4 regions of the Pantoea vagans genome follow, and region 1 is predicted to be linked to each of the others. Evidence: predicted binding sites of a transcription regulator. Region 1 holds the regulator's gene; each other region holds the start of a gene.
The links. The regulator LexA, encoded in region 1, represses DNA repair genes until DNA is damaged. The targets are predictions, from matches to a motif close to TNCTGTATGTACATACAGNA.

Region 1 (7,521 bases):
TGTAGGTTACGCTTCGCTTATCCGGCATTGAACCAGGTGTCACGCTGCCAGTGACGACGCCACACCCACCACAGCGTTACGCCTCGCAACGTAAGAAACACCGTTACCGCCAGCCATAAGCCATGGTTTCCCAACCAGGGGAGTGATAGCAGAGCAACGCCATAACCCACCGCTGCCATCACCATGCTGTTGCGCATTTCGCGTCCGCGCGTGGCACCAATAAACATGCCATCCAGCAGATAGCACCATACGCCGACCAATGGCAGAATCACCTGCCAGACTAAATAGCGATCGGCCATTTCACGCAGTGTCTCCAGCGAAGTGAGCAGCGCCACGATATATGGACCGGTAAAGGCGTATATCAGGGCAAACATTAACGCGACAATCCCCGCCTGACGGCAGGCTGCATGCCAGATAAGTAATAATCGGCTGCGATCTTTTGCCCCGACAGCCTCCCCTGAGCATGCTTCGACCGCATAGGCAAAGCCATCCAGCGCGTAGGCGGTAAAGGTGAGGAACATCAGCAATACCGCGTTGACTGCCACCACGTCTGGCCCGATGCGCGCGCCCAACAGAGTGAGAGAGGCAAAGCAAATCTGCACCATCAGCGAACGCAGCATAATGTCGCGATTGAGCCGGAACAGGCGCGCAGCATCACCGCGCCAGCTTTGCTTGAGCAGCGTAAAATGGATACCGCGCAGCCTGAGCACGCGCGCTACCATCCATAAACCGACTCCCAGCGTCACATATTCTGCCAATGCGGTTGCCGCCGCAGCCCCCGCCACGCCCCAGTGCAGTTTCAGTACGAAGAGTAAATCGAGCAGAATATTGACCAGGTTCCCAACGATCAGCAGCACCATGGGCGCCCTGGCATACTGCACGCCTAGCAGCCAGCCAAGAATCACCAGATTGGCCAGTGTGGCCGGCGCGCTCAGCCAGCGAATTTCGATAAATATTTGCGCCTGCTGCTGCACTTCTGGGCTACCGCCCATCAACGTTGCCGCGAGAGTGCTCGCAGGCGTTCGCAGCAGCGCAAACGACAAGCCTGCAACCAAAGCAATCAATAAGGGTTGTATCAACGCGCGCGCCAGTGCGGTTTTATCATTGGCACCAAAGGCCTGGGCCGTCAGCCCGGTGGTGCTCATGCGCAGGAATAGCAGCAGCATAAAGATGAAGCTGGTCGCTGTAGTACCGACAGCCACGCCGCCCAGATAAATAGGACTATCGAGATGACCAATCACCGCCGTATCAACCACGCCGAGCAGCGGGACAGTAATATTGGAGAGGATCATCGGCAGCGCCAGCCGCCAGAGTGCTTTATCTGAAGAGGAAAACAGCCGCATCCGCCCGTTCCGTTGTTGCGAAGATCAGCCTGATTCCTCACGCTGAACCAAAAAAGTCCGACGCAAAGAATCAGTACTTCATACTGCGATAAGCGCTACCGCAGCGGGGGAGTTCAAAAAGAGATTAGAGCCATTCACCGTTACGCACGATGCCCACAGCCAGACCTTCAACGGTCAGAGACTGTTCACGCGTATCGACCACGATCGGCTGGAAATCGGTATTTTCGGGCAGCAGATGTACAATAGCGCCCTGCTTTTTCCAGCGTTTTACGGTGACTTCATCATCAATACGCGCCACCACGACCTGGCCATTACGCACTTCCTGAGTCTTATGCACCGCGAGCAGGTCGCCATCCATAATCCCGATATCTTTCATCGACATTCCACTTACGCGTAACAGGAAATCAGCGTTAGGTTTGAACAGATTAGCATCAACCTGGTAGTGAGCTTCGATGTGTTCCTGCGCGAGCAGCGGCTCACCGGCGGCTACGCGGCCAATCAGCGGTAAACCTTCGCTGACTTCTTCTTCCATCAGCAGACGAATACCGCGTGAAGCACCCGAAACAATTTCGATAACACCTTTACGCGCCAGCGCTTTCAGATGCTCTTCAGCAGCATTGGGCGAGCGAAATCCCAGTTGCGAAGCAATTTCCGCACGCGTTGGCGGCATGCCCGTCTGGTTAATATGGTCGCGAATCAGATCATAGACCTGTTGCTGCCTTGCTGTTAACGCTTTCATCCCGCCCCCTGGTTGTTTATACAGTCGCTGTGAGTATATACAGGTATTGGCGAAATGAAAACCAAAACAGCGGCGAATTAGCGCAGCGCGGTGAATCTGGAATGGCTATCGCAAATGGGACCAGAGCAGTGTGATCCAGACAAACAGGGCCAGCAAGATAGCCAGTAATACCGCCGCTGAACCCATATCTTTTGCGCGTCCTGCCAGCGGATGCCGCTCTTCGCCGATGCGATCCACCACCGCTTCGATGGCGCTGTTAATTATTTCAATAATGATCACCAGCACCACTGAGCCAATCATCAGCACACGAGAAATGACATCGATATCCAGCCAGCAGGCCACGATAACGGCGATCACTGCGGCGATCGCTTCCTGACGAAATGCCGCTTCATTCTGCCAGGCAGCGCGTAACCCCTGCCAGGAATAACCGGCTGCATTCACTATTCTTTGAAAACCGGTGACATTATTTGCCATGCTGGTGGAACCCTTGATTGATTTTGACGTCAATTTCTCGGCAGCCTGAGGTGGTGTCACCACAGATCTTCGCTGCACTTTCTGGTATGCTTGCCGCGCTTTGCTAACAAGAGGCTTTAAGTTGTCTATGTCAGGTTGGCGTAAACTTTATTACAAATTATTGAATTTACCACTCTCTATTTTGGTAAAAGGTAAGGTCATTCCGACCGATCCTGTCTCCGAACATGGGATCGATCCGACACGTCCGGTGATGTACGTTTTGCCTTATGATTCAAAGGCAGACTTACTGACACTGCGGGCGCAATGTCTGAAACATGATCTGCCGGATCCCCTGGCCCCCTTAGAGATCGATGGTACTCTACTGCCGCGCCACGTGTTTATTCACGATGGTCCGCGCGTTATCCCCTATTTCGTGGCCAATCCAGAATCCGTGAAGCTGTTTCACGATTACCTCGATTTGCACCGCAGTAACCCTGATCTCGACGTTCAAATGTTGCCGGTTTCGGTGATGTTTGGTCGCGCACCAGGACGCGAAATCCAGGGTGAAGCCACGCCACATCTGCGCATGATGAATGGTATAGAGAAGTTCTTCGCCATTCTGTGGCACGGCCGTGACAGTTTTGTGCGCTTCTCGCCGACCGTTTCCCTGCGCCAGATGGCGACGGAACACGGTACCGATAAGTCTATTGCACAGAAACTGGCGCGCGTGGCCCGCATTCACTTTGCGCGTCAACGCCTGGCGGCGGTGGGCCCGCGCTTGCCCGCACGTCAGGATCTGTTCAACAAACTGCTGCAATCCAAAGCGATTGAGAAAGCAGTGGAAGACGAAGCGCGCAGCAAAAAGATCTCCCATGAGAAAGCCCAGCAGAACGCCATCGAGATGATGGAAGAAGTGGCTGCGAACTTCTCCTATGAAGCCATTCGCGTCACCGATCGTGTAATGGGCTGGCTGTGGAGTCGTCTCTATCAGGGTATCAATGTCAATGGTGGCGAACGTGTGCGTCAGCTGGCGCAAGACGGCCATGAGATTGTCTATGTGCCCTGCCACCGTAGCCACATGGACTACCTGCTGCTCTCTTATGTGCTGTATCACCAGGGCCTGGTGCCCCCGCACATTGCAGCCGGTATTAACCTGAATTTCTGGCCTGCGGGTCCGATTTTCCGTCGTCTTGGCGCTTTCTTCATTCGCCGTACCTTCAAAGGCAACAAGCTCTACTCCACGGTGTTCCGCGAATATCTGGGCGAACTGTTCAGCCGCGGATATTCGGTTGAGTATTTCGTGGAAGGTGGGCGTTCACGCACCGGTCGCTTACTCGATCCTAAAACCGGCACGCTGTCGATGACCTTGCAGGCCATGCTGCGCGGTGGTAGCCGCCCTATCACGTTTGTGCCGATCTACATCGGTTATGAACACGTGATGGAGGTGGGCACTTACGCGAAAGAGCTGCGCGGTGCGGCTAAGGAAAAAGAGAGCTTCCTGCAGATGGTGCGCGGCTTGCGTAAATTGCGCAATCTTGGTCAGGGCTATGTCAACTTCGGCGAACCTTTGCCGCTGATGAACTACCTGAACAAAAACGTGCCGGAATGGCGTGATGCAATCGATCCGATTGAGCCACTGCGTCCAGCCTGGATGACACCCACCGTGAATGATATCGCGGCGCGTTTAATGGTGCGCATCAATGAAGCCGGAGCCGCTAATGCCATGAACCTGTGTGTCACGGCACTGCTGGCATCGCGTCAGCGCTCGCTCACCCGCGAACAGTTGATCGAACAGCTCGAGTGCTATACCCAGCTGCTGCGTAATGTGCCGTATTCGCCGGAAGCAACGGTCCCGGACATGAGCGCCGAAGCGCTGCTTGACCATGCCATGGGCATGAACAAGTTTGAGACCGAAAAGGACAGCATCGGCGACATCATTATCCTGCCGCGCGAACAAGCGGTGTTGATGACCTACTATCGCAACAACATCCACCACATGCTGGTGATGCCGTCGCTGATTGCCGCCATCGTGCAGCAGCATCGTGAAGTCGATGAAGCGGAACTGCTGCGTCAGGTTAGCCTGGTCTATCCGATGCTGAAGAGTGAACTGTTCCTGCGCTGGGATAACGCCGAGCTGCCTGCGTTGTTGAACGCACTCAGTGCTGAGATGGCGCGACAAGGGCTGATTACTTTGCAGGAAGGTCAGCTGCGCATGAACCCTGCGCGTCATCGTTCACTGCAGTTGCTGGCAGCCGGTATCCGCGAAACCTTACAACGTTTTGCTATTACCTTTGCCATTCTGAGTGCCAAGCCAACGATTAACCGCGGTACGCTGGAGAAAGAGAGCCGTACTTTGGCTCAACGTCTATCGGTGTTGCACGGCATTAACGCACCGGAGTTCTTCGATAAAGCGGTCTTCACGACCTTAGTGCTGTCACTGCGTGACGAAGGGTACATCAGTGATTCGGGTGATGCCGATGCAGAGCGTACTCATATCATGTGGCAGATGCTGGCAGAGCTGGTTACCAGCGATGTACGTTTGACCATTGAAAGCGCGGTTACTCACGAATAGTGATTCTCGGGCGGCCTCCAAGGCCGCCCCTGCAATCAAAACAGGTCAATAAACGGCTGGGTATTCAGCAACACCCCGATAAACATCACCAAACCCACATAGTTGTTATTCAGGAACGCCTGGAAGCAGGGATCGCGCTCGCGCTGGGCAATCAGCTTTTGCTGATGCACAAATAAAGCACCCGCCAGCAACAATGACCAGTAAAACGCGCCATTCAGACTCAGCATCCAACCCACCAGCGCCATCAGGCCCAGCGTCGCCAGCTGCAACAAGCCAATGATCAGCTTGTCGTATCGCCCAAACAGAATCGCCGTGGATTTCACGCCAATCTTCAGGTCATCATCACGATCGACCATCGCGTATTGGGTGTCATAGGCCACTGTCCAGCAGATGTTCGCAAAGAATACCAGCCAACAAACAAGTGGTAAGGACTCACTAACTGCCGCCCATCCCATCGGAATTGCCCAGCCAAAGGCTGCGCCCAAAACCACCTGCGGCAAATGGGTAAAGCGCTTCATAAACGGGTAAACCCACGCCAGCGCCAGGCCGCCAAATGACAGCAGAATCGTCATGCGATTCATGGTCAGTACCAGCGCAAACGCCAACAGACCGAGCAACACGAACAGTATCTTGGCCTCTTTCTCCGTCACCGCGCCACTCGCCAGCGGCCTCGAAGCCGTGCGTTTAACGTAGCCGTCAACTTTGCGATCCGCGTAGTCATTAATGACACATCCCGCAGCACGCATGACAAACACACCCAGCACAAACACCACCAGCACAGACAACGGCGGCACGGCCATGCCTGACAGCCACAGTGCCCACATCGTTGGCCACATCAGCAGCAGGGTGCCAATCGGCTTATCAATGCGCATCAGGCGGCGATAGGCCTGCCATTTGGTCATGGTTAAGGTTTTTTCCACAGTCCTTTATCCTTGATCCAGCGCGCGATACAGCGGCGACGCCGGTAAAAACAGTTCAGTTAACATCAGCGGCTTGCCCGACAAACGCAGGCGAGAACGGCGTCCCCATAAATCCTCGACCTGACCGGGATCGATAAAATCACGGCTAAGGGTTGAGGAAGCAAACAAATAGCGACCCAGCGGACGGGTGCCGAGATTTTGCAGCATCAGCTCGGGGCCATTCAGCGTGCTTTCAGGCACCACCGTACGGCCAATTAACCAAGGCTCACCATCACCGCAGAGCACGATCTCACGCAGCCAAAATCGTTCGTCGGCAGGCAGGAACTTCGCTTCTTGCGCCATTTCGTCGGCACGGATAAAGCTTTCGCGGATCAGTTCAACCGTGACTTTCTGGCAATGTTGCTCGAAACGACGCGTCATCGAGTCTTCTTCCAGCAACCAGCCAAGTAATGGGGGCGAGAGTAAGGGGGAAGAGGCTGGCAGCCAGTGCAGTGCGCGTAACTGGCGCAGCGCTTGATGCGACATCAGGACATCTCCGGAAAAAAAGTTGCCCTAGTTTAGCGCAGAGAAACCGACGTGGCACTGTTGGTTGTGCCACGTCAGGAAGAAGATGTTATTCGCGCTTTAAGCGATTGCTGTTCGCCAGCCACAACGTGATCACCAGAATCAGAATCGCCGCCGAATAATAGAGCGTATCGAACGGATTTTTATGGTCAACGATGATCAGGCGGATAATCGCGGTGATACCGATATAAATAAAATAACGCAGCGGGAAGTGATAGCCCGACTGAAAATACTTCACGATCAGCGCGATAAATTCGAAATAGAGAAAGTAGATGACGATCCCTTCAATCAGCAGGTAAGAAGAGGCCTGCTCACCGGTGCTGAACAGTACCGTGGCTAAATGAATCGTCTCTTTCCCCAAAAACACCACGAGGATGATGGCCAGAATCACCAGGCCAATATTCAGAACCCACTGCAATACCGAAGCAATAAGCTGCCCCGGTGCTGATTTTGTTGTCATTTTTTGCGCCTTATCGTACGAGAACTCTCTGGCGCTATCATGCTGTAGTGTGATCGAAATCACAATATGCTACACATCAACATCCACACAGAGCGCGTCGTAGCGCCAGTACTCACAATCGCAATCGATCACCCTGCGCTGCCGATCGCGGTTGATGCGGGTGATCAGCAAACCTGGCGTCCCACTGGCCACATTCAGCGCGGGTGCGGCTCTTGCGGGTAGCGGTCCGGGAAGAATGGTGAAACGCGCGCCACCGTAACGAATGCCGTAACGCTGATCGTAAAGGTCTGTGAGGGAACGCGTGAGGTCTTCATCTAATAGACCGGGGAAAAATGCCGGGTTGAGGTAGTGCTCAACATACAACACCGCACGGCCATCAATGCGTCTCAAGCGGCGGATGCGGTAAACCTTGTCACCCTCCAGCAGATTTAAATGCCGCGCGATAGCCAGCTGTGCAGGCACTTCCCGCG
Region 2 (7,521 bases), 1.2 Mb from region 1:
GACCGCACGCTTAACGCCAACTGCCGTTATCTCGATGCCATTATGGAGCAATACCATCAGGGCAAAGATAATCGCCTGGCCTATCGTGTGGCCCGTCGTGATGCCCACAATGCTGATGCTGAGCTTGCTTCGGTGGTGTCGAACATGAGCAGCGAGCTGAAGTTGCAACAACCGCTGCGCGAAAATGCTTTTCGGCTGTTGTGCCTCAACCATTCGTTCCTGAGCTATATCTCGGCTTTGGGGGCACACCGTGAGCAACTCACAGACCCTGAACTCCTGAGCACATTAGATGATGCCGTGTGCTTTGTGGAGGACGTCCTGCAAATTGAGCGTGTGGCGGATGCACAGGCGTTAGAGATGCAACAACAGCTAATGCAACGCTTAAGCACATTAAAAAACAGTTCAGAGTTGCAGGCACCCCTGGTGATACAGCAGTTAGGTTTGCTGATCGCGTTGCTGCCTGAAATTGCCCGCCTGCGTCGCACCCTGACCAGCCACTAACGTTGTGAACGCTCCACTTTGGGATCGATGTGGAGCGTTTTTACATACCAGGCGTACAACTCTTCTCGCGTGACCACCGGCAGTGCTGCCTGATGATGGCCCGAAATGGCGCCTTCCAGAGCCAGCAGTGTTTTTAAGCCAATATGTTTGTTGACTGCACGCAGTTTCAGCCAACTCTGACGTGACCCCATTTCGTGCAGCAACCTTACCGAACTGATGCCGACTCGATGCAACATCATCTCCATGCGTAAACTCAGGTTAGGCAAATCTTTTAAGCGCAAGGTGACGCTGCGCGTGGCGATTTCGTCCTGAGCGGCTTGCAGTGCACTGGCAGAAAGCTGCAAAAGTTGTTCGGCATCCTGCCATAACGTTGCATCGACCTTGTAGTAGTTCAATTGCACAGGTATGCCACGTTTACGATAGACCAGCGGCTCAAGTGCGCGTCTGGCGTGGTAGACCTGAAGCGCTTCACTGGCACGCAGGTAAAGTGCTTCTTCATTGATGTAGGCAAAAATCACCTTCTCAACCGTCAGCGCATATCCCCCAAACTGGGTGCGTGATTCGATCTTTCCGAGAGGTGCTAACTGAGTTTTTGACTGCACAACCATAGATTTGTTGGTTTTCATTACATCTCCTTTCCGTGAATTCTCATTAGAGAAAATTCCATAAAAACCTGGATATTCATTTGGTTAGAAGATAAAAAAATCCCATTAGCTGTTCAATGAATAAAAACATTTTGGCAGGATGTTGTGCAAAATTTGCGAGGTGTTTTCAGAAATTGAGGTTGATCTTTATCCAGGAAGACATTACTGTATATTCATACAGTCAATCACTGAGTGATTAAATTATGCGTACTCAATACTCTGGCCTTGCTGATCGTTCTTCCCGTTTTGCGACCCCAAGCTTAACGCAACCTTCTCTGGGTGGAATCACTGAACTGCGCTACAGCGAACAACCGGGTATGATGCAGATGCTGCTACTGCCGGTGCTGAAACAGCTCAGTGAACAATCGCGCTGGCAGCTATGGTTAACTCCTGCCCACAAGCTAAACCGTAGCTGGATGCAGCAGTCGGGTCTGCCGTTAGAGAAGAGTATGCATATTACCGAATCAGAGCGACTCAGCACTGTGGAAAGCATGGTGAAAGCGTTGCGTACCGGTAACTACAGTGTCGTATTGGCCTGGATTCCATACGAATTGAACGATGAAGAACGTCTGGAATTGGAATTAGCAGCGTCGGAAGGTGAAGCGCTTGGCTTAATAATGCGTCCACAAGGTCATGAACGCGTCCTGACAAGACAACCTAATCCGTCAAAAATTCCGTCGGATTTGTTTCATTAAGTAAAACCAGGAATTTTCTCACGCTATTTTTTCTTTAGATTGCAGCTAAGCCACTGATTCTTTTCCCGCCAGCTTTGACAATGGTTTAGCCGCTTTTTCTCAATCTGCTAGCGAAGATTTTGCCACGTGATTTGTTAAAATGTGTGTATAAATCCCTGTTTTTTTACTCACTGACCTCACATCATACTTGTAACTTTCCAATCTCGTTGTAGACTTTATCTCGCCAGGGTGCTCAATAACCTCCGTTTTTTCGGTAGAGTCAAAAGCGAGCGTTTAGACCCGGCGAAGGATTAACACAAAGAGCAACCTTTTTGCTCATTGCCTATTTGGATGATAACGAGGCGCAAAAATGAAAAAGACAGCTATCGCAATTGCAGTGGCACTGGCTGGCTTCGCTACCGTAGCGCAGGCCGCCCCTAAAGATAACACCTGGTACACCGGTGCTAAACTGGGCTGGTCTCAGTATCACGATACTGGTTACTACGGTAACGGTTACGAGAACAACAACGGTCCAACTCACGAATCTCAGCTGGGTGCTGGTGCCTTCATGGGCTATCAGGCTAACCCTTACCTGGGCTTCGAGCTGGGCTACGACTGGCTGGGCCGTATGCCTAACAAAGGCAGCGTGACCAATGGCGCGTTCAAAGCACAAGGCGTTCAGCTGGCAGCTAAACTGAGCTACCCAATCACTGACGACTTCGACGTGTACACCCGTCTGGGCGGCATGGTATGGCGTGCAGACTCTACTCAGACCAACCCAGACAACGGCCGCATCAGCAACCACGACACCGGCGTTTCTCCGCTGGCTGCTGTTGGTGTTGAGTACGCACTGACCAAAAACTGGGCAACTCGCCTGGACTATCAGTGGGTTAACAACATCGGTGACGCAGGTACCGTTGGTGCGCGTCCAGACAACAGCATGCTGAGCGTCGGCGTTTCTTACCGTTTCGGTCAGGATGAAGAAGCTGCACCAGTTGTTGCTCCGGCACCAGCTCCAGCGCCAGTTGTTGAAACCAAGCGTTTCACTCTGAAGTCTGACGTTCTGTTCACCTTCAACAAAGCGACCCTGAAGCCAGAAGGCCAGCAGGCTCTGGATCAGCTGTACAGCCAGCTGAGCTCAATGGATCCTAAAGATGGTTCTGTTGTAGTACTGGGCTTCACTGACCGTATCGGTTCAGAGCAGTACAACCAGAAACTGTCTGAGAAACGCGCTCAGTCTGTAGTTGATTACCTGGTATCTAAAGGTATCCCTTCTAACAAGATCTCTGCACGCGGTATGGGCAAATCTAACCCAGTTACTGGCAACACCTGTGACAGCGTGAAAGGCCGCAATGCCCTGATCGACTGCCTGGCGCCAGACCGTCGCGTTGAAATCGACGTGAAAGGTATCAAAGACGTTGTAACTCAGCCACAGGCTTAAGTTATCACGCAATAAAAAACCCCGCTTCGGCGGGGTTTTTTTATGTCTCTGACATCGCGAATGAACAATTTCGCTATTCGTTCTCCGTTCCGCCTTTGCCCAGAATCGCTTGCAAATCCTGCTTCAGAGTCGACATCTGACTGGCATACTTCTCTTTACGTTCTGCATCTTCAATCAACTGCACGATGGTCTCTGACAGCGTGTTGCTGCGTCGTTGAGCCAGTCCTGCCAGTCGTTGCCACACCAGATACTCAAGGTCGATAGACTTCTTACGCGTATGCTGATGCTCCGCATTGAAGTGGCGCTTACGGCGTGCACGGATGGTTTGCTTAAGTCGATTCTCGAGATCAGGATGAATATGCTGAGCAATCCACTCACCAACTTCAACGGGGCTGTTTTCCATTGTCAGTAAGGTATCCACCGCTGCCTGTGCAGCGCTGAGCTCAAGGTGACGGGTGATCGGCTCACCCTCCCGATGCTTTTTCACCAGGTATTTCCACTTCCATCCACTTTCAAGATTTTCGAGTTGCTGGTATTTCATCGGAATCTCATCGTGATCACGTAACAAACTAAGAATAACAGCTTTTTTCCTGGATGCAGCAAGGAAAAACATGTTGCGGTCATCACATTTCGGGCCGGAACTCCGCAGTGCTTAACCCGGTTGATTCCTGTATAATCGCGCTTTTCCTGAATCTGACTAATGCGAATATTTTGACCAGCACTCAAATTACGTGGCAAGCCCTGCAGCCGGATAGCACCCGCTACCAATCCATTTTCTCTCATGTCTCACTGGAGGATAGCGATAGTCTTGCCGCGGTTCAGCCGCGCCTGCTGAATGCGCTGGCGCATTTGCATCATCAAACACTGGGTTTTCCACTGCTGTTATTGCGTAGTCAGGAAAACAGCGACTATCTCGCCTGTATTGCCGAAGCCGCCCAACGCTTCCAGCCCGACGACGTTACGCTGTATGGCGGTGATTATCATGTGATGGGCGATAACATCAGCTTGATGCCACCCAGTGACGCTAATCGCCCCTTCACCAGCCAGGGCGGCGTGCACTACGCTGACTGGATTGAATCGGAACAGCTGTTTGGCTGTGTTCGCCAGTATAAAGATCGTATTCAGCCAGAACCGGGCCTGATTCATCGTGCCAACGGTGGAACCCTAATCCTTTCCGTCAACACGTTGCTGGCTCAACCGCTGCTGTGGCTGCGTTTACGTAAGTGCATTGAGCAAGGGCGCTTTGACTGGTATTCACAGGATGAACGTCAGCCGTTGCCGGTGAGCATCCCTTCGTTACCAATGCAGCTGCGTCTGGTGCTGTGTGGTGACCGTGATGCGCTGGCCAGCTTCCAGGAACTGGATGCTGAAGTGCATGAAATGGCGTTGTACAGCGAATTTGAAGAGAACCTGCAGGTCAATGATGAAGAGGACATGACCTTCTGGTGCCAATGGACACTCACACAGGCAGAGCAAGCTGGGCTGGAGCAACCTGAAGCGGATTTCTGGCCGCTGTTGATCACGGAAGGTGTGCGTTTTACTGGCGATCAAGACACGTTACCGCTCTGTCCACGTTGGTTACGCCGCCAGCTGCAGGAGACTGCGCTGCACGGTGACAACATGAATGCTGAAGCATTGAAAGATGCTCTGGAAGCGCGTGAGTGGCGCGAGAGCTACCTCGCTGAACGTATGCGCGATGAAATCCTGCTTAATCAGATCATGATTGAAACAGAAGGTGAAGTGGTTGGGCAGATCAATGGTCTGTCCGTGGTGGAATTCCCAGGCCACCCACGCCCGTGGGGCGAGCCTTCACGTATTACCTGTGTGGTGCATCCTGGCGATGGCGAATTCACCGATGTTGAACGCAAAGCGGAGTTAGGCGGCAACATTCATGCGAAAGGCATGATGATCATGCAGGCCTATCTGATTGCCGAGTTGGAACTTGATCAGCAGCTCCCCTTCTCTGCGTCGCTGGTGTTTGAACAGTCCTATTCCGAAGTGGATGGTGACAGCGCCTCACTGGCTGAGCTGTGTGCCTTAATCAGCGCACTGGCGAATCAGCCGCTCAATCAGCAAATTGCCGTAACCGGTTCGGTTGATCAGTTTGGTAATGTGCAGCCTGTCGGTGGCCTGAATGAGAAAATTGAAGGCTTCTTCCAGATTTGCCAGTCTCGCGAACTGACCGGTAAACAAGGGGTGATTCTGCCTGCCAGCAACGTACGTCATTTAAGCCTCAGCCAGGCTGTGGTCGATGCGGTGAAACAAGAGCAGTTTCACATCTGGGCGGTCGAAAGCGTCGATGAGGCCCTGCCGCTGCTGACGGGTGTGGCGTGGCAATCTGAAAGCGGTGAGTCACTGTTAAACACCATTCAGGAACGTATTGCCCAGTTCAATCAGCAAGAAATACGCCATCGTCCATGGCCGTTACGCTGGCTCAACTGGTTCAACCACCGCTGATTGATTTGCCCAGCGTACAACTGTTCGCTAATATTCGGGCTTCACTAAAAGAAGGCATATTGAGAACATGGTAGATAAACGCGAATCCTATAGCAAAGAAGACCTGGTTGCCTCAGGTCGCGGCGAACTGTTTGGCGAAAATGGACCGCCGCTTCCCTCTGATAACATGTTGATGATGGACCGCGTGGTCATGATGACCGAAGACGGCGGTAAATTTGACAAAGGTTTTGTGGAAGCCGAACTGGATATCCGCCCTGACCTGTGGTTCTTCGATTGCCACTTCAAAGGCGACCCGGTAATGCCTGGCTGCCTCGGCCTCGATGCCATGTGGCAGTTGGTTGGCTTCTACCTTGGTTGGCTGGGTGCCGAAGGTAAAGGCCGTGCACTGGGCGTGGGTGAAGTGAAATTCACTGGCCAGGTTCTGCCAACGGCGAAAAAAGTGACCTACAAAATTCACTTCAAGCGCGTAATCAACCGTAAACTGGTGATGGGCGTGGCTGACGGTGAAGTGTTTGTCGACGGTAACCTGATTTATACCGCGACCGATTTGAAAGTGGGCCTGTTTAAAGACACCTCTGCTTTCTAATCTCCCAAACGAAAACCTCCGCACGCAGCGGAGGTTTCTTCCTTATTGATAGACATTCGACAGTGCTAGGCCACCGCCGACCTGTCCTCCATGGCCTGACGCCAACCTCCCAACCAGTAAGACCGCGCATCGATCATTTGATAAGGGCATATCTCTTTTGAGCGCCCCGTAATCCCGGCTTGATAGCCTCTTGAATGTGCACGTTCCAGGCGGTCTCTCTTCTGTCTCTTCATGCCTCGTTTCCCTCATTTCAGGTCTGGTGGAATCTGGGTGGAAAGAAAGAGTGGTGTTTTAATGTTCAACCACAGTAATGTTCTAACCCCAAGCAGAAGAAAGGTCAATGCGCAAAATTCACGCCAATGTCATCATTTCGCCGTTAAATCGACATATATAATTGTCAATTCCCTGTATATCTGGCTGATTCGACAATAAAAAAAGCCCCTGATTTGACTGCGATCACACAACAGCAAATCAAGGACTTAGCATAAGCATCGAACAAATCTTAATTTAGAGAAATGACACTATTTGCGATTTGTTGCGCCGTTTGCTGCCAACCGAGAGCCAGAGTACGGACTAAAGCATCATAACCATCTTCCGATTGCGGCAGCGTCAGATTAAAGCCATGTTTGATTAGTCGCCCTTGATGTTGCAGTAGCCACTCGCCGCTGACCACCACCTGACCATCATAACGACCCTGGAATCCAGTGACATTAACGGACAACGTATCGTGGGTATCACCGAGCGGTGAACCGGAGACGAGGCGCCCCGGCAGTGCTTTACTTAAGTTTGTCACCAGCGTTTGTTGCAGTTGCTGGTCAAGCGGGCTGGCCCACAAGTTATTGGCGGCAATCACATATTTCACATCGCTGGTTTGATATACCAACCCATTGCCCGCCATGTAATCGGGCACCGTAACCTGCTCGACCCAAATCATCGGCTGGTTGCCACTGGATGCGCTGTCCACCCGAGCCATATTGCTGCCCGAAGGCAGCTGGTAATAGGTGTTTTCGATGGTGCTGCTGCACCCTGCCAGCAGCAGCAGCGCGCCCATAATCAGCCCTTTTCTCACTGTTTCGCCCTCTTTGGCTGCGGATCCTCGCCCGGTTTAGCTTCAAACACCAGCGCGTTGCTCTTGGTATTGAGCGTTTTGAGTACCGGCTGCAGTTCACGAAGTACCTGATCCAATCGCTGCATATCCCCCACCAGCTTGTTGTAAGC
Region 3 (7,521 bases), 620 kb from region 1:
GTTGGATCCACGGCGTCACTGGCGAATGCGCTGGTGATTTCCCTGTTTGTCTGGCACGGCTTTGGCACCACGGAAGCGATTATCATCACGCTGCTGTTGTGTACCCTGGTGGGGCTGTTCAACAGCTTCCTGATCGTGATTCTGCGCATTCCCGACATGCTGGCCACACTGGCCACGCTGTTTGTGATTCAAGGCGTGGCGATGACCTACAGCTTTGGTGGCTCGATTACCGAAAATATGGTGATGCCGAGCGGTGACATGGCTGAAGGCACTATCCCAGCGGCATTTGGTTTGCTCGGTCAGGTGCCGACCATCGTGATCATTATGCTGGTGGTGACGCTGGTTGCGCAGTTGGCGCTTTCGCTGACCAAACACGGACGCCGCATGTACGCGCTGGGCGGCAATCCTGAAGCGGCACGCCTGTCAGGGATTCGCACCACACGCTATCGCGTGCTGGCCTATGTGATTTCGTCTTTGCTGGCGGGTGTCGGCGGCATTTTGCTGGCATCGCGTATTGGTTCCTCACAGGTGAATGCAGGAAGCGGCTACCTGATGGATGCCGTTGCCGCGGCATGGATCGGCTTCTCGCTGGCCGGTTCCGGCAAACCTAACGCGCTGGGTACCTTGGTCGGCGCGGTGATCCTTGGCGTGTTGCAGAACGGGCTGGTGATGCTGTCCGTGCCTTACTACGCCATGGACATTATCAAAGGGCTGGTGCTGGCTCTGGCCCTGGCCATTACCTACATTCAGCGCCGCTAAGGCGCATTTACTGAGAAAGAGATCATAATGAAAAAAATCACCCTTTCGCTGCTGGCGCTAAGCCTGCTGAACGCCAGCGTCGCCTTTGCTGACACCGTTGCACCTGTGCCTGCCGTGATCGCCAATCATGAAGGCCCGGTACGCATCGCTATCATCCGTAACCTGGGTTCTGACGATAACACCACGCAGTTTGTGGCCGGAGCCATTCAGCAAGGTCGCCAGTTGGGCTTTAAAGTCAGCACCTTCCTGAGCAACGGTGATGACGCGCGTTTCCAGGATTTTGTTGCCCAGGCGATCAGCCAGAAGTATGACGGCATTATTCTGTCGCACGGTAAAGAGCCCTACTCCACCGCGTTGGTAAAACGCATCGTCGATGCCGGTATTAAACTGTCAGTGTTTGATACTCCGGTTGATACGCCAGTAAACGGCGTCACCGTCACGGCGCAAGATGATGCTTCACTGGCACAGGCGTCTCTGGGTCAGTTGATCAGTGATTTCCATGGCAAAGCCAACATCATCAAACTGTGGGTTGCGGGCTTCCCGCCGCAGGAACGCCGCCAGGTGGTGTATGAGAAACTGCTGAAAGAGAATCCAGGTATTCATCAGCTGGAATCCATTGGCGCTGTTTCTACCGATGTGCAGGGTGATACTGCCAACAAGGTTGGCGCGATTCTGGCGAAATACCCGAAAGGCAAGATAGATGCGATTTGGGCATCCTGGGATGCTTTCAGCCAGGGCGCGTATAAAGCGCTGCAGGAGAATGGTCGTACGGAGATCAAGATTTACAGTATCGATGTCTCTAACCAGGACCTGCAGTTGATGCACGAGAAGAACAGCCCATGGGTGCAGACGGTGGCTGTCGATCCGAAAACCATCGGCGCAGTGAACATGCGTTTGGTCGCGAATAAGATTGCGGGCGAGGCCACACCGACCAGCTACGAATTTAAAGCCTCTTCCATTTCTCAGCAGTTGCTGAGCAGCCAGCAAGGTGCGGTCAACGTGGCATCGTTGAACAAGATCATACCAGGCTGGGGTGAGAACAACGATTTCGTCGCGCCATGGTTTGCCACGCTGGAAGCGAAATACGGTAAGAAATAGCGGCCTTCCCCCCCTCACCCCAGCCCTCTCCCGCAAACGGGAGAGGGTGCAGTCAGAGCGGTCTGGCAAAGTGAATACATTCCTCACCATCTCTTGATCGGTACCCTCTCCCATTTTGGGAGAGGGTTAGGGTGAGGGTGAGGGAAAACATCAGCACGATTACCACCCCAGCACTAACTGCCGTTCCAGCTGGGGATCCACCAGCGTCACATGCAATCCCACCAGCCGTACACCACGCCCTGCGCGCCGCTCATCCCACGCCTGGCGAGCGACGGCGATCATGTCATCCTTGTTTAACACCTGCCAGACGTGCTCTTGCGTGGTCTGCTGGAAATCATTGAACTTAAGCTTCACACCCTGTCGCGCGATCTGCTTATCGGGACGAATGTTGGTTAGCCGACGATCCAACTCCTCATAGAGGAAATCGATAATCGCCAGACACTGCTCCCAGCTGTGAATGTCTTCCATCAACGTCCGTTCGACCCCCAGTGATTTGCGCTCACGCTCCACCACCACATCGCGGTCATCAATGCCGTTGCTGCGTTCCCACAACACACGCCCGAACTTGCCAAAGCGTTTCAGCAGCAGCGCCAGATCGCTGCGCTGTACATCCGCGCAGGTGTGCAATCCCATCTCTTCCAGCTTTTTGGTGGCCACTTTGCCAACGCCGGGAATTTTGCTCAGCGGCAGCGTCAGTAAAAAGTCAGGCATGACCTGCGGCGTAATCACATATTGCCCATTGGGCTTATTCAGATCCGAGGCGATCTTGGCGAGGAATTTAATCGGTGCGATACCCGCCGAGGCGGTTAAGCCGGTTTCACGCAGGATATCAGCACGGATCGCCTGCGCCATGAGCGTAGCTGAACCCTGGCAATGCCCGCTGTCGGTGACATCCAGATAGGCTTCATCCAGTGAGAGCGGTTCAACCAGTGCGGTATAGCGCGAGAAGATATCGCGGATCTGGCGTGACGCCTCTTTATAAGCATCAAAACGCCCAGGCAAGAGCCTGAGATGCGGACACAGCTTCAGCGCCGTTGCGGTTGGCATTGCGCTGCGCACGCCGTATTTACGCGCTGGATAGTTGGCGGTGCTGATCACCCCGCGCTGCACGCGGCTGCCGCCGATGGCGATGGGAATATCACGTAATGAGGGATCGTCGCGCATTTCCACCGCTGCGAAAAAGCAGTCCATATCAACATGAATGATTTTACGCATACGCCCTCCGAATACTGGATAAGTATACAGCAGCGAAAAATATCGGCAATAAATGTTGTGCGACGAATTAAAGTTTACAAAATTCTGGTCGTAATCCCTTTAGGAATGCACCATTTTCACCGACACTGACTTGATTAAACGTCAGACAATGTTAATGTTGCGCTGCGGTAGCGGATATTTCCGATAATGCAATACCAAGACGCTCAGCGTCATCGTCTCTCTTCACTTCAAGGTATACACAGAATGGGCAGAATCGCATTGTTGCTTGCGATGATTCTTATGCCAGTCCTTAGCTGGGCAATTTCGCCAGAGCCAACCCAACCGTCGGCTCCGGTGAGCAAAGAGTTAAAGAAACAGTTACTTGGCACCCCCGTTTTTATTCAGATTTTCAAGGAAGAGCGTACGCTGGAACTGTACGGCAAAATCGGTAATGAATATCGTCTGCTGGACAGCTATCGCATTTGTAATTTCTCTGGCGGTTTAGGGCCTAAACGTCGTCAGGGCGATTTTAAGAGTCCGGAAGGGTTTTATAACGTTAAGCTCAACCAGCTAAAACCGGACAGCCGTTTTTACCGCGCAATTAACACCGGATTCCCGAATCAATATGATCGCGATAAAGGTTATGACGGTAACTATTTGATGATCCATGGTGATTGCGTATCGATTGGCTGCTACGCCATGACCAATGCATCGATGGATGAGATCTTCACTTACGTTAACGCCGCGCTGCGTAACGGTCAGCAGGACGTGCAGATTAATATCTTCCCGTTCCATATGACCGACAGCAACATGCAGCGTCATCGTTACTCGACGTACATCAACTTCTGGCGTGAACTGCAGCCGGGCTATGCGTACTTTGAAAAGTACCATGTGCCGCCGACGGTGAATGTGACCACCACCGGGCAATATGCGGTCAACAGCACGCCGGTGATTTCAACACCGGATGCTGCCTCGAAGTCATTCCTGGCGCTCACCCAGGCAAAATAATGCCCACTCGCCTGGCACTATCCGGTGCCAGGTTTCATTCCCCGTCAGCGGCTGTGTCGCAATTACTGTCACCACATCTTTTGGCGTGGTTTGCTGCAAAAAATCAATCTCTACATCCTGATCGAGCAAGGTGGCTTTGCCAAACGGCGCACGGCGCGTAATCCAATACAGGTTGGTTGAGCAGAACGCCATCAGGTAACGCCCGTCAGACAGCAGCATGTTAAACACGCCCTTCTGCCGCAGTTCGCCTGCCAGCTCAGCAATATAGCGAAACACCGCTGGCCAGTTGCCCGGCGTACGCGGATAGCGCTCAGCCAGTTTATGCAGGATCCAGCAAAATGCCTTCTCGCTGTCCGTTTCACCCACGGGTCGAAAATGGCCGGTTTCCAGTTGGCGATAGCCTTTTAGCTGCCCATTGTGCGCGTAAGTCCAGTTGCGGCCCCACAGCTCACGGGTAAAGGGATGCGTATTTTCCAGCGACACTTCACCACGGTTCGCCTGGCGGATATGTGCCACAACCGAATGCGATTTGATCGGGTATTCCTGCACTAAGCGGGCAATCGGTGAGTTAAAGCTGGGTTGTGGATCTTTGAAGGTGCGGCAGCCTTTCCCTTCATAAAAGGTAATGCCCCAGCCATCTTTGTGCGGCCCGGTTCCACCGCCACGCTGCACCAGACCGGTAAAACTGAAACAGATGTCCGTAGGGACATTGGCGCTCATCCCGAGCAATTCGCACATAGCAACCGCCTTAAGTCAGAACCTCCCACGCGGGTGGGAGGGACACGTCATTACTTAACCATCTCTTTTTCGACCAGCAGCATCAAGATATGAATCACTTTAATGTGAATCTCCTGAATGCGGTCGGCATAGCCAAAGTGCGGTACACGAATTTCGATATCCGCCGTGCCAGCCATTTTGCCGCCATCTTTACCGGTCAGGGTAATCACTTTCATGCCTTTAGCACGTGCCGCTTCCACCGCTTTGATGATGTTTGCGGAGTTACCGGAGGTCGACAGACCGAGCAGTACATCGCCTTCACGGCCCACAGCTTCGATATAGCGTGAAAAGACGTAGTCATAGCCGAAATCATTACTCACGCAGGAGAGATGGCTGACATCAGAGATGGCAATTGCCGGGTAGCCAGGACGATTTTCACGGTAGCGCCCGGTCAGCTCTTCAGCGAAGTGCATCGCATCACAGTGTGAGCCACCGTTGCCGCAGGAGAGCACTTTGCCACCGGCCTTGAAGCTATCAGCCAGCAGCACCGCGGCGCGCTGAATTGCGTGAATGTTCGCTTCATCACTCAGAAACTTGTTGAGCGTATCGGCTGCTTCATTAAGTTCCGAGCGAATAATGTCCTGATACATAGGGATGTCCTTTAGAGGAAAGATTGACCCTGCAAGTTTAACGGAATGGGGCAAAGCCGCAAAGCGCCCGCATCGAGTAAAAACACCTTGTGAGCTAACCGTTTCGCGTGTTCTTGACGGCAAGCGGTGATTTTGTGAGTTCCGTTGTAATTGCGATGTAAACAGATTGCTAAATCTCGTCCGCTGCTCTAAACCTTAATGCATAACAGGTCAGACCTCTTACAACTTACGGAGCAGTTCATTATGTTGCTTGCCTCGATTGTCGCAACGCTGATTTTGATTAGCGCCCTCTTCTACCATCAAGTGTCGCTGCGCATCAGCAGCGTGGTTCTTCTGCTGTGGACGGCAGGACTCGCCGCTGCAGGCCTCTGGACGCCTTGGCTGCTTCTGCCTTTGGCGATTATCCTGCTGCCTTTCAATTTGCCAGCCATGCGCCGCAGCATGTTCTCAAAACCGGCGCTGCACAGCTTCCAGAAAGTGATGCCGCCGATGTCTCGTACGGAAAAAGAGGCCATCGATGCCGGTACCACATGGTGGGAAGGCGACCTGTTCCGCGGCAAACCAGACTGGCAGAAACTGCATAACTATCCTCAACCGCGTTTAACGGAAGAGGAACAAGCCTTTATTGATGGGCCGGTTGAAGAAGCCTGTCGCATGGCCAACGATTACCAGATCACCCACGAGTTGGCTGATTTGCCACCCGAGCTGTGGGCCTATCTGAAACAGCATCGTTTCTTCGCCATGATCATCAAGAAAGAGTATGGCGGCCTCGAATTTTCGGCGTATGCACAAGCGCGCGTCCTGCAAAAGCTGGCGGGCGTATCGGGCATTCTGGCGATTACCGTTGGTGTACCAAATTCACTCGGCCCAGGCGAATTGCTGCAACATTACGGCACTGATGAGCAGAAAGATCACTATCTGCCGCGTTTGGCGCGTGGTGATGAAATTCCTTGCTTCGCGTTAACCAGCCCGGAAGCGGGTTCGGATGCTGGTGCCATTCCCGATACCGGTGTGGTGTGCATGGGTGACTGGCAGGGTCAGCAGGTGCTGGGTATGCGCCTGACCTGGAACAAGCGTTATATCACTCTGGCACCGATTGCGACCGTGCTGGGCTTAGCCTTTAAACTGTCCGATCCCGATCACTTACTGGGCGATGTCGAAGAGTTAGGCATTACCTGTGCATTAATTCCGACTCAAACTCCCGGCGTGGAAATTGGTCAACGCCACTTCCCGCTCAACGTGCCGTTCCAGAATGGTCCAACGCGCGGCAAAGATATTTTCGTACCGATCGATTTCATCATCGGTGGTCCAGCCATGGCCGGTCAGGGCTGGCGCATGCTGGTTGAGTGCTTGTCTGTGGGTCGTGGCATCACCTTGCCATCCAACTCGACCGGCAGCCTGAAAAGCATTGCGTTGGCAACCGGGGCTTATGCGCACATTCGCCGCCAGTTCAAAGTTTCCATCGGCAAGATGGAAGGGATCGAAGAGCCACTGGCGCGCATTGCGGGCAACGCCTACGTGATGGATGCCGCTGCAACCTTGATCACCAGCGGCATTATGCTCGGTGAAAAACCGGCGGTGCTGTCCGCCATCGTGAAGTATCACTGCACCCATCGTGGTCAGCGCGCGATTATTGATGCGATGGATATCGCAGGCGGTAAAGGCATCATGCTCGGTGAGAACAACTTCCTGGCACGTGCTTACCAGGGCGCGCCGATTGCTATCACAGTGGAAGGGGCCAATATCCTGACCCGTAGCATGATCATCTTTGGTCAGGGGGCGATTCGCTGCCATCCTTGGGTGTTGGAAGAGATGAACGCGGCCGCCAAAAATGATCTGGTTGCTTTTGACCGCGCACTCTTCAGCCATATCGGCCATGTCGGTAGTAACAAAGTACGCAGCCTGTGGCTTGGCTTAACCGGCGGCCGCACCAGCGCTGCGCCAACCCGTGATGTGACGCGTCGCTACTACCAGCAACTCAACCGCCTCAGCGCCAACCTCGCGCTGCTGTCAGATGTTTCAATGGCGGTGTTAGGCGGCAGCCTGAAACGCCGTGAGCGTATCTCTGCGCGCTTAGGCGATGTGCTGAGTCAGA
Region 4 (7,521 bases), 1.5 Mb from region 1:
ACCGGTAATGGCTTCTGCCGCGTGGTCGGTACCGACGACAACCCCTTTGGTCATCCCAGCGATGCTGTACTGCGCTTTCATACGCTCACGGGCTTTCTCGTTGCCGCGCACAAAATCAGAGACCACGATGCCCGCTTCTTTCAGCGCACGTTCACTGGCCAGAATCGCCTCTTTGATATTCACCACCAGCGTGCGGTCTGGCTGGATAAATGCCAGCGCATCCTGACAATCCTGTTCATCAGCCTGCACACCGTACGGCAGGCGTACCGCAATAAAGGTGTAATCGTTGTCGCCGGTTTCTTCACGCAGTTCGCGAATTGCGGTTTGTGACAAGATGCCGGTGAGCGTAGAGTCCTGGCCGCCACTGATACCCAGCACCAGAGTTTTTAAAAAGGGATTGGCTTTCAGGTAGGACTTCAGAAAATCAACGCTTACGCGGATTTCCTGCTGTGCATCGATAACGGGTTTTACACCAAGGGCTTCAATGATTTCCTGCTGCAGTGACATGAACCTCTCCTCAAGTCTGTAGCCTGACGGCACAATGCGAATCATTTGTTAAAGCTAACCCCTCTGCTGGCAAACAACAAGCCGCGAGGCTTGCTGTCGCACTTATTTGCAGGATTTTCAGGCGCTTTTAGGCTTTTTCGCCAATACGATGAACATCAAAATTGCCAGCATGAAGCAGCCAAAAATAGTACCCGTCATGCTGACTACCGAGGTGCCGCCCAGTCCGGTGACGGGCACGCTGATTGCGCCCAGCGTAAACATGGTGACACCAATGACCGCTGAGGCACTGCCTGCGCGATGTCCCTGGCTCTGCATCGCCAGGGATGACGCGGTGGTGGCAATCACACCGTTGCTGGCGATGGTAAAGAACAGCGCAACCAAAATCACCGGCAGGGCAGCGTGGGTCAGTCCCGCCAGCAACAGACAGCTTGAGGCGACGAATGCCAATGCTAGTCCCCCTTTCAACACGCGATACTCACCCCACAGCGGGCACAATCGGGCACTGGTTTGTGATGCAATAATCAGACCGATGCCGTTAGCAGCGAAGCAAAAACTGAACGCCTGCGGTGATAAACCATAAATCTGTTGCAGTACAAATGGCGATGCGCCGATGTAAGCAAACATCCCTGACATCATGAAACCTTGCGTCAGGCAGAAGCCCATAAAGGGACGATGGGTGACAACCTGGCCCAGCGCGGCCCATGCGGAAAAGATCGAGCCCTGGCTACGACGTTCAGCGGGCAAGGTTTCGTGCAGCTTCCAGCGCGCGAGGAAAATCAGTAACACCGCAATACAGCCCAATACCACGAAAATGCCGCGCCAGTTCAGCACCGTCATCAGTACGCCACCAAGCACCGGTGCACCAATCGGTGCCAGGCCGTTAACTAACATCAACAGCGCGAAGAATCGCGTTAATTCATGGCCGCTGTACATATCGCGCGCGATGGCTCTCGACAGGACTGCGCCGCCCGCGCCCGCTAAGCCTTCAAACAGGCGAGCGACCAGCAGTGAATGAATATCTTTAGCCAGTGCGCAGCCAATTGAGGCAATAAACAGCAGCACCAGCGATAACAGCAACGGTTTAATACGACCGAATTTGTCGCTCATGGGACCAAACAGCAGTTGGCCTGCGCCCAGACCCAGCAGACCGGCGGTTAAACTCAGCTGTGCGGTGGCGGTTTCGGTGTGCAGGTCGCGAGCCAGTTCAGGTAGTGCGGGTAAATACAGGTCGATACATAACGGCCCGAGTGCCGCCAGCAAGCCGAGCGTAATGGCGTAAACCAACCGATTGGAGTGTGCAGGTGTCATTGATCCTCTGTTTTCTTTCTGTCTTAAGATTTTTTTGCCGGAGGATTATACGAAGCGGGAGGCCGCAACACAGCAACTTTACGAAAAACTAACGCTTCAGAATGGGCTGAAAGCGAAGCCAGTGATTTGATAAATCTGGATTTATGTTCCAGGATTAGTGTGACATGGACAAAGTATGAGGAATATAAAGATGAATAAAGTGCTGGGATGTATCGCTACTGCGTTAACGCTGGTAGCCCTGTCTGGTTGTACGACTTATGACAAAGCCGAAAGCTATGTGACTAAGCCGGTGGTGAAGGATGTGAAAAAAGGCATGACCCGCGACCAGGTTCGCCAGATTGCTGGACCGCCGTCGACTGAAATTACCATGGTGCATGCCCGTGGTACTTGCCAGACTTATGTTATCGGTGAGCGTGATGGTAAACAACAAACCTACTTCGTGAGTTATAACGATGTGGGTCGCGTCATGAATTACGGTTTCCAGAGCTGCAAAGATTACGATACTGACCCGCAAGCCGCACAGTAAGCGTGACAGATTAACGAAGCGGCCCGTCTAAGACGGGCCGTTTTTCGTTGGGCTTAGAGTCCGTAGGGACGCGGCACCTCGACATAATTACCACCGACTTCGCGCTGGTAATAGTGGCCTTCCTGCACATAGTAGCGCTTACCGTTGAAATCCAGCACCCGCATACCGCCTGATGGTGGCGCTTCAGGCGCTTGCACCACGACGTAGGTGTCACCCTGACGTTGATAGTAATTGCCATTCAGCATGTAATAGGTCAGGCCGCCGATCAGCACCGCAGTTGCCGCTTCAGGTAAGAAGCGCAGCGGGCCGGGGCCACCCCAACGTGGACCGCCACCCCAATGTGGACCTGGACCTGGTCCCCATCCGTAAGGGTGGGCAAAACTAATGGCTGGTGTTAATAAGGTTAACGCCAGCACCGAGGCGATAACGTTTTTCATCGGTGTTTCTCCTGCTATGACTGATAGCAGAATTAGCCTTTGCACGCTAAAACTCAAGTGAAAAATGGCTGATTTTTCGTCTGTTTACCATGCTTAACACTTTCCTGACGCTGGCACCACGATTAGGCTGAATTGCGGAGCTGAAGCCAAAAAAAACGGCAGGCTTTGCGGCCTGCCGTTGTCTGGCTGTGGAAGATTAGCGGTGCGCCAGTTCGGCGTGTTCGTCGCTTTCCAGTACTTTTTTATCGGTCAAACCGAGCCAGCGGCTGGTCAAAGAACCGGCCGTCATCGAACCATTGACGTTCAAGGCGGTACGGCCCATATCAATTAACGGTTCGATGGAGATCAACAGGGCGACTAACGTCACTGGCAGACCCATCGCAGGCAAGACAATCAGTGCCGCGAAGGTGGCACCACCACCCACGCCAGCCACACCGGCAGAGCTGAGAGTGACGATACCGACCAGGGTGGCAATCCACATCGGATCAAATGGATTGATGCCCACGGTTGGCGCGACCATCACCGCCAACATGGTCGGATAGAGACCAGCACAGCCGTTCTGACCGATAGTGGCACCAAACGAGGCAGAGAAGCTGGCAATCGATTCTGGCACACCCAGGCGGCGCGTCTGCGTCTCCACATTCAACGGAATGCTGGCCGCGCTGGAACGGCTGGTGAAGGCGAAGGTAATCACTGGCCACACTTTGCGGAAGAAACGCATTGGGTTAATGCCATTAACTGACAGCAGCAGGGCATGCACCCCGAACATGATGGCCAGACCAAGGTAAGAAGCCACCACGAAACCACCCAGTTTGATGATGTCTTGCAGGTTAGAGCCCGCTACCACTTTGGTCATCAACGCCAGCACGCCGTAAGGGGTGAGCTTCATGATCAAACGCACCAGCTTCATCACCCAGGATTGCAGGGTATCGATAGCTACCAGCACACGCTCGCCTTTGACTTTGTCATCTTTCAACAACTGCAAAGCCGCGACACCAAGGAAGGCGGCGAAAATCACCACGCTGATGATTGAGGTTGGGTTAGCACCCGCCATGTCCGCAAACGGATTTTTCGGGATAAAGGAGAGCAGTAACTGCGGCGTACTCAAATCAGCCACTTTGCCGACATAGTTGCTCTGAATCGCGCTCAGACGGGCGGTTTCCTGGGCACCTTGCACTAAACCTTCCGCGCTCAGGCCAAACAGTCCGGTGACCAGCACGCCTACCAAGGCGGAGATGGCGGTGGTAAACAGCAGCACACCAATGGTCAGTACGCTGATTTTGCCCAGTGAAGAAGCATTATGCAGACGCGCAACGGCACTGAGGATAGAGGCAAACACTAAAGGCATGACGATCATCTGCAGCAACTGCACATAGCCATTACCGACAATATTGAACCAGCTAATCGAGTCCTTCACGACCGGGCTGTTCTCACCATAAATGGTTTGCAGCGCCAAACCGAAAAACACGCCAAACACCAGACCGGTGAGTACGCGCTTCGACAAACTCCAGCTTTGGTTGCCAATGCGATTGAGAACAATCAGCAGCGCGACAAAGGCCACGATATTAAGAATGAGGGGAAAATCCATGCTCGACTCCAGAGATGAGCCGCGCAGCGTCATGAGCTGGCGCGGAAAATAGTCAATTCCCGTCAGGGAATGTCAGGAATGTTACCAGTTCATGAAAGTGCAGGCTTATATCCAAAAAGAATGGCTTATAACTTAATCTCGCAATTTGTATGCTTATTGCTCTTTCTGTCCGTTTATTACCCGACCCACTCCATTTTGTAGCGTATTGAACAGTTGTTCTGGCCAGCCGTTAGCACCAAAAGAGGGCGTGCCGGGCGGGAACCACAGTGCATAACCCACCAATGCCAGGCACAACGCACGCTCTAGTTGATTGCCTTTCTGGCTATTCAGCAAAGGTAGGCGAAAGCGCCAGCGGCAGGGCCACAGCAGCGGGACGCCAGCGGGGGTAAGCATATCGGCGATGATATGGCTGAGATAACCCAGCGTCATGCCCTGCAACACATCTGCGGGTAAAAACCAGTCGGCGGGAACATTAATCTGGAACAGCCACAAGCTGACCGCGACCGCCAGCAAGCTGTGCGTAAAGCCGCGATGGCCGAAGGCGCGCGCAATCGGATGGGATATCCATCTTAAACGCTGGCCCAGCACGGATTTAGGATGATCGATATCAGGCAGCAGGCAAGTCAACAGCGCAGCAGGCACAAGATGCCACCAATCGGCGCTAGCCAAAACCGGCGTCAACTCCGCGCGCTTGGCAAAAATCGCGCTGGCAATGGCAAAAATGATATGGCCTTCGGCCGTCATGATGAAACCTGGCTGCAAAAACTGTCGATGCATCCAGTATAGGGATTTATCCAGTAAATGAGAATGGTGACGCTGTAACGAAGCGTTAATATTTTTCACTTCCCCGCGTCATAATGACGCGGGAAAAGAACAGGTTAGCTTAGCGTGCTAACCATCCACCATCGACGGCCAACGTATATCCCTGAACATAGTCAGACGCGCTTGAGGCGAGAAACACGATCGGCCCCATCATGTCATCGGGGTTACCCCAACGGCCCGATGGAATACGTCCCAGGATCTCTTCATTACGCGATTCGTCGCTGCGCAGTTGCTCGGTGTTATTGGTTGCCATATAACCCGGTGCAATAGCGTTGACGTTGATGCCGTGTTTGGCCCACTCATTCGCCATCAGGCGGGTTAAGCCCATTACTGCGCTTTTCGATGCGGTATAAGAAGGTACGCGAATACCGCCCTGGAATGACAACATTGAGGCAATGTTAATGATCTTGCCGCCGTTACCCTGCGCAATAAACTGGCGGGCAACGTGCTGAGACAGGAAAAACAGGCTTTTGCTGTTGATGTTCATCACATCATCCCAGTCTTGCTCACTAAAATTGAGTGCATCTTCGCGGCGAATAATACCGGCATTGTTGACCAGGATATCAATGCGCCCGGCACAGGCAACGGCTTGCTCGACAATGTGCGGCACCCCTGTCGGCTTGGTGAGATCGGCCTGAATGGACCAGAAGCGCCGCCCCAACGCTGCGACTTTGGCTTGGGTATCAGCCGGACCTGCGCGGTTTACTCCAATGATATCGCAGCCTGCTTGCGCCAGACCCAATGCCATCCCCTGGCCTAAGCCAGTATTACAGCCGGTCACCAGCGCAACTTTGCCTTCGAGATTGAATGCGTTAAGGATCATTGTGCCTCCTGTTAGCGCAGCGCGCTGATACTGACGTGGTCCATATCATCAAACACCTGATTTTCACCGACCATGCCCCAGATAAAGGTATAGCGTTGGGTGCCGACACCGGCGTGGATAGACCAACTGGGTGAGATAACCGCTTGCTCGTTATGCACCAGTAAATGGCGCGTCTCTTGTGGTTGTCCCATCATATGAAACACGGCGCTGTCATCTGGCATATCAAAATAGAAGTACACTTCCATGCGGCGCTCATGGGTATGGCAGGGCATGGTATTCCACAGGTTACCATCATCAAGGCGGGTCAATCCCATGGTGAGCTGACAGGTGGGAAGGACGTCCGGCACGATGAATTTATTGATGGTGCGACGGTTCGAGGTGGCGGCATCGCCCAGTGTGGCTTTGACGGCATCCTCCAGCGTGATTTTCCTGTCGGGATAGCGCGTATGCGCCGGTGCACTGTTGTAGTAGAACTTTGCAGGATGGCGGGCATCGCTGCTGCGGAAGATGACGCGCTTCGTCCCTTGCCCCACATACAGGGCCTCCTGATGGCCGATCTCCCAGGTTTTACCATCAACGTCAATCAATCCCGGCCCGCCGACATTTATCACCCCTAATTCACGGCGTTCAAGAAAATAGCTGACGCCCAACTGCTTGCCGACTTCCTCTCCGATAGTCACCGACTGCTGCACCGGCATCACGCCACCGATAATGATGCGGTCAATATGGCTGTAGGTCAGTGTGTAGTTATCTGCCTCAAAGATCTTTTCGATCAAGAATTCGCGGCGCAGTCCCGCAGTATCGAGATTCTTTGCATGCTCACTGTGGATGCTTTGACGAACGTCCATCTCAGGCCTCTCAATGTTAAAGGAAGTGTCCCGAATCGGGTCTTTGGGCATCTTAGGCAGGATGGGATGGTAATTCAATAAAAATGAAACGTTGTTTTATTTATTTGTGTGGACGATCAAAAACGCACAATGCATGCATTTATTAAAGCGATGATTAACGTGCTATAGACAGGACAGACCCGTCCGAAGAGCAAAGCGTCCGGGCCAAGGATGGCCCGGCCGATCTGCAGGGATGCGTGTTGTCTTTGCGATCGGACGGGTCTGTCCTGGCTTGAGCGCCTGAACGTACAGCGACCGAACCGATGGCATTAGTTAAACAGATGCTCAGCCCGCAGCTCTGTCAAATCCGCCAGCTTCACATTCGCCAGCGCCCAACGTGCATCGTCACGATGCGATTCCGCTGGCACCACGATGGAACGCATGCGTGCAGCTTTAGTGGCGATCATGCCATTAAACGAATCTTCCAGCGTCACGCAGTTCAACGGATCAACACCCAACTTAGCGGCAGCATCCAGATACACCTGAGGATGTGGCTTGCTATAAGGAAGGGCTTCCGCCGACGCAATAGCATCGAAATAGTGACGCAGATCGAACATCTCCAGCACACGCTCTAACATAAACAGAGGAGACGCAGAGGCGAGGGCGATTTTTAATCCCTGCTG

Region 2: the regulator LexA is predicted to act here: its motif matches at 1,309-1,328, upstream of sulA (SOS-induced cell division inhibitor SulA).
Region 3: the regulator LexA is predicted to act here: its motif matches at 3,085-3,104, upstream of dinB (DNA polymerase IV).
Region 4: the regulator LexA is predicted to act here: its motif matches at 5,130-5,149, upstream of LK04_RS10515 (metal-dependent hydrolase).

What each region holds. Positions count from the first base shown of each region.
Region 1 is NZ_CP011427.1:3,737,302-3,744,822, forward strand. It holds gene dinF (MATE family efflux transporter DinF) at 18-1,343, opposite strand; gene lexA (transcriptional repressor LexA) at 1,468-2,082, opposite strand; gene LK04_RS17345 (diacylglycerol kinase) at 2,188-2,556, opposite strand; gene plsB (glycerol-3-phosphate 1-O-acyltransferase PlsB) at 2,684-5,107, shown strand; gene ubiA (4-hydroxybenzoate octaprenyltransferase) at 5,143-6,009, opposite strand; gene ubiC (chorismate lyase) at 6,034-6,552, opposite strand; gene psiE (phosphate-starvation-inducible protein PsiE) at 6,641-7,051, opposite strand; gene LK04_RS17370 (UTRA domain-containing protein) at 7,121-7,521, opposite strand, start outside.
Region 2 is NZ_CP011427.1:2,525,080-2,532,600, forward strand. It holds gene yccS (YccS family putative transporter) at 1-501, shown strand, start outside; gene LK04_RS11855 (TfoX/Sxy family DNA transformation protein) at 498-1,127, opposite strand; gene sulA (SOS-induced cell division inhibitor SulA) at 1,349-1,840, shown strand; gene ompA (porin OmpA) at 2,190-3,260, shown strand; gene matP (macrodomain Ter protein MatP) at 3,334-3,801, opposite strand; gene LK04_RS11875 (AAA family ATPase) at 3,855-5,717, shown strand; gene fabA (bifunctional 3-hydroxydecanoyl-ACP dehydratase/trans-2-decenoyl-ACP isomerase) at 5,785-6,303, shown strand; gene rmf (ribosome modulation factor) at 6,369-6,536, opposite strand; gene pqiC (membrane integrity-associated transporter subunit PqiC) at 6,806-7,372, opposite strand; gene pqiB (intermembrane transport protein PqiB) at 7,369-7,521, opposite strand, start outside.
Region 3 is NZ_CP011427.1:3,119,615-3,127,135, forward strand. It holds gene LK04_RS14600 (ABC transporter permease) at 1-759, shown strand, start outside; gene LK04_RS14605 (sugar ABC transporter substrate-binding protein) at 787-1,857, shown strand; gene dinB (DNA polymerase IV) at 2,017-3,072, opposite strand; gene dpaA (peptidoglycan meso-diaminopimelic acid protein amidase) at 3,316-4,059, shown strand; gene LK04_RS14620 (class II glutamine amidotransferase) at 4,030-4,797, opposite strand; gene lpcA (D-sedoheptulose 7-phosphate isomerase) at 4,848-5,426, opposite strand; gene fadE (acyl-CoA dehydrogenase FadE) at 5,670-7,521, shown strand, end outside.
Region 4 is NZ_CP011427.1:2,257,579-2,265,099, reverse strand. It holds gene nadE (ammonia-dependent NAD(+) synthetase) at 1-507, opposite strand, end outside; gene LK04_RS10535 (multidrug effflux MFS transporter) at 625-1,815, opposite strand; gene osmE (osmotically-inducible lipoprotein OsmE) at 2,006-2,341, shown strand; gene LK04_RS10525 (DUF6515 family protein) at 2,395-2,778, opposite strand; gene LK04_RS10520 (L-cystine transporter) at 2,975-4,366, opposite strand; gene LK04_RS10515 (metal-dependent hydrolase) at 4,520-5,110, opposite strand; gene kduD (2-dehydro-3-deoxy-D-gluconate 5-dehydrogenase KduD) at 5,250-6,011, opposite strand; gene kduI (5-dehydro-4-deoxy-D-glucuronate isomerase) at 6,023-6,859, opposite strand; gene hxpB (hexitol phosphatase HxpB) at 7,168-7,521, opposite strand, start outside.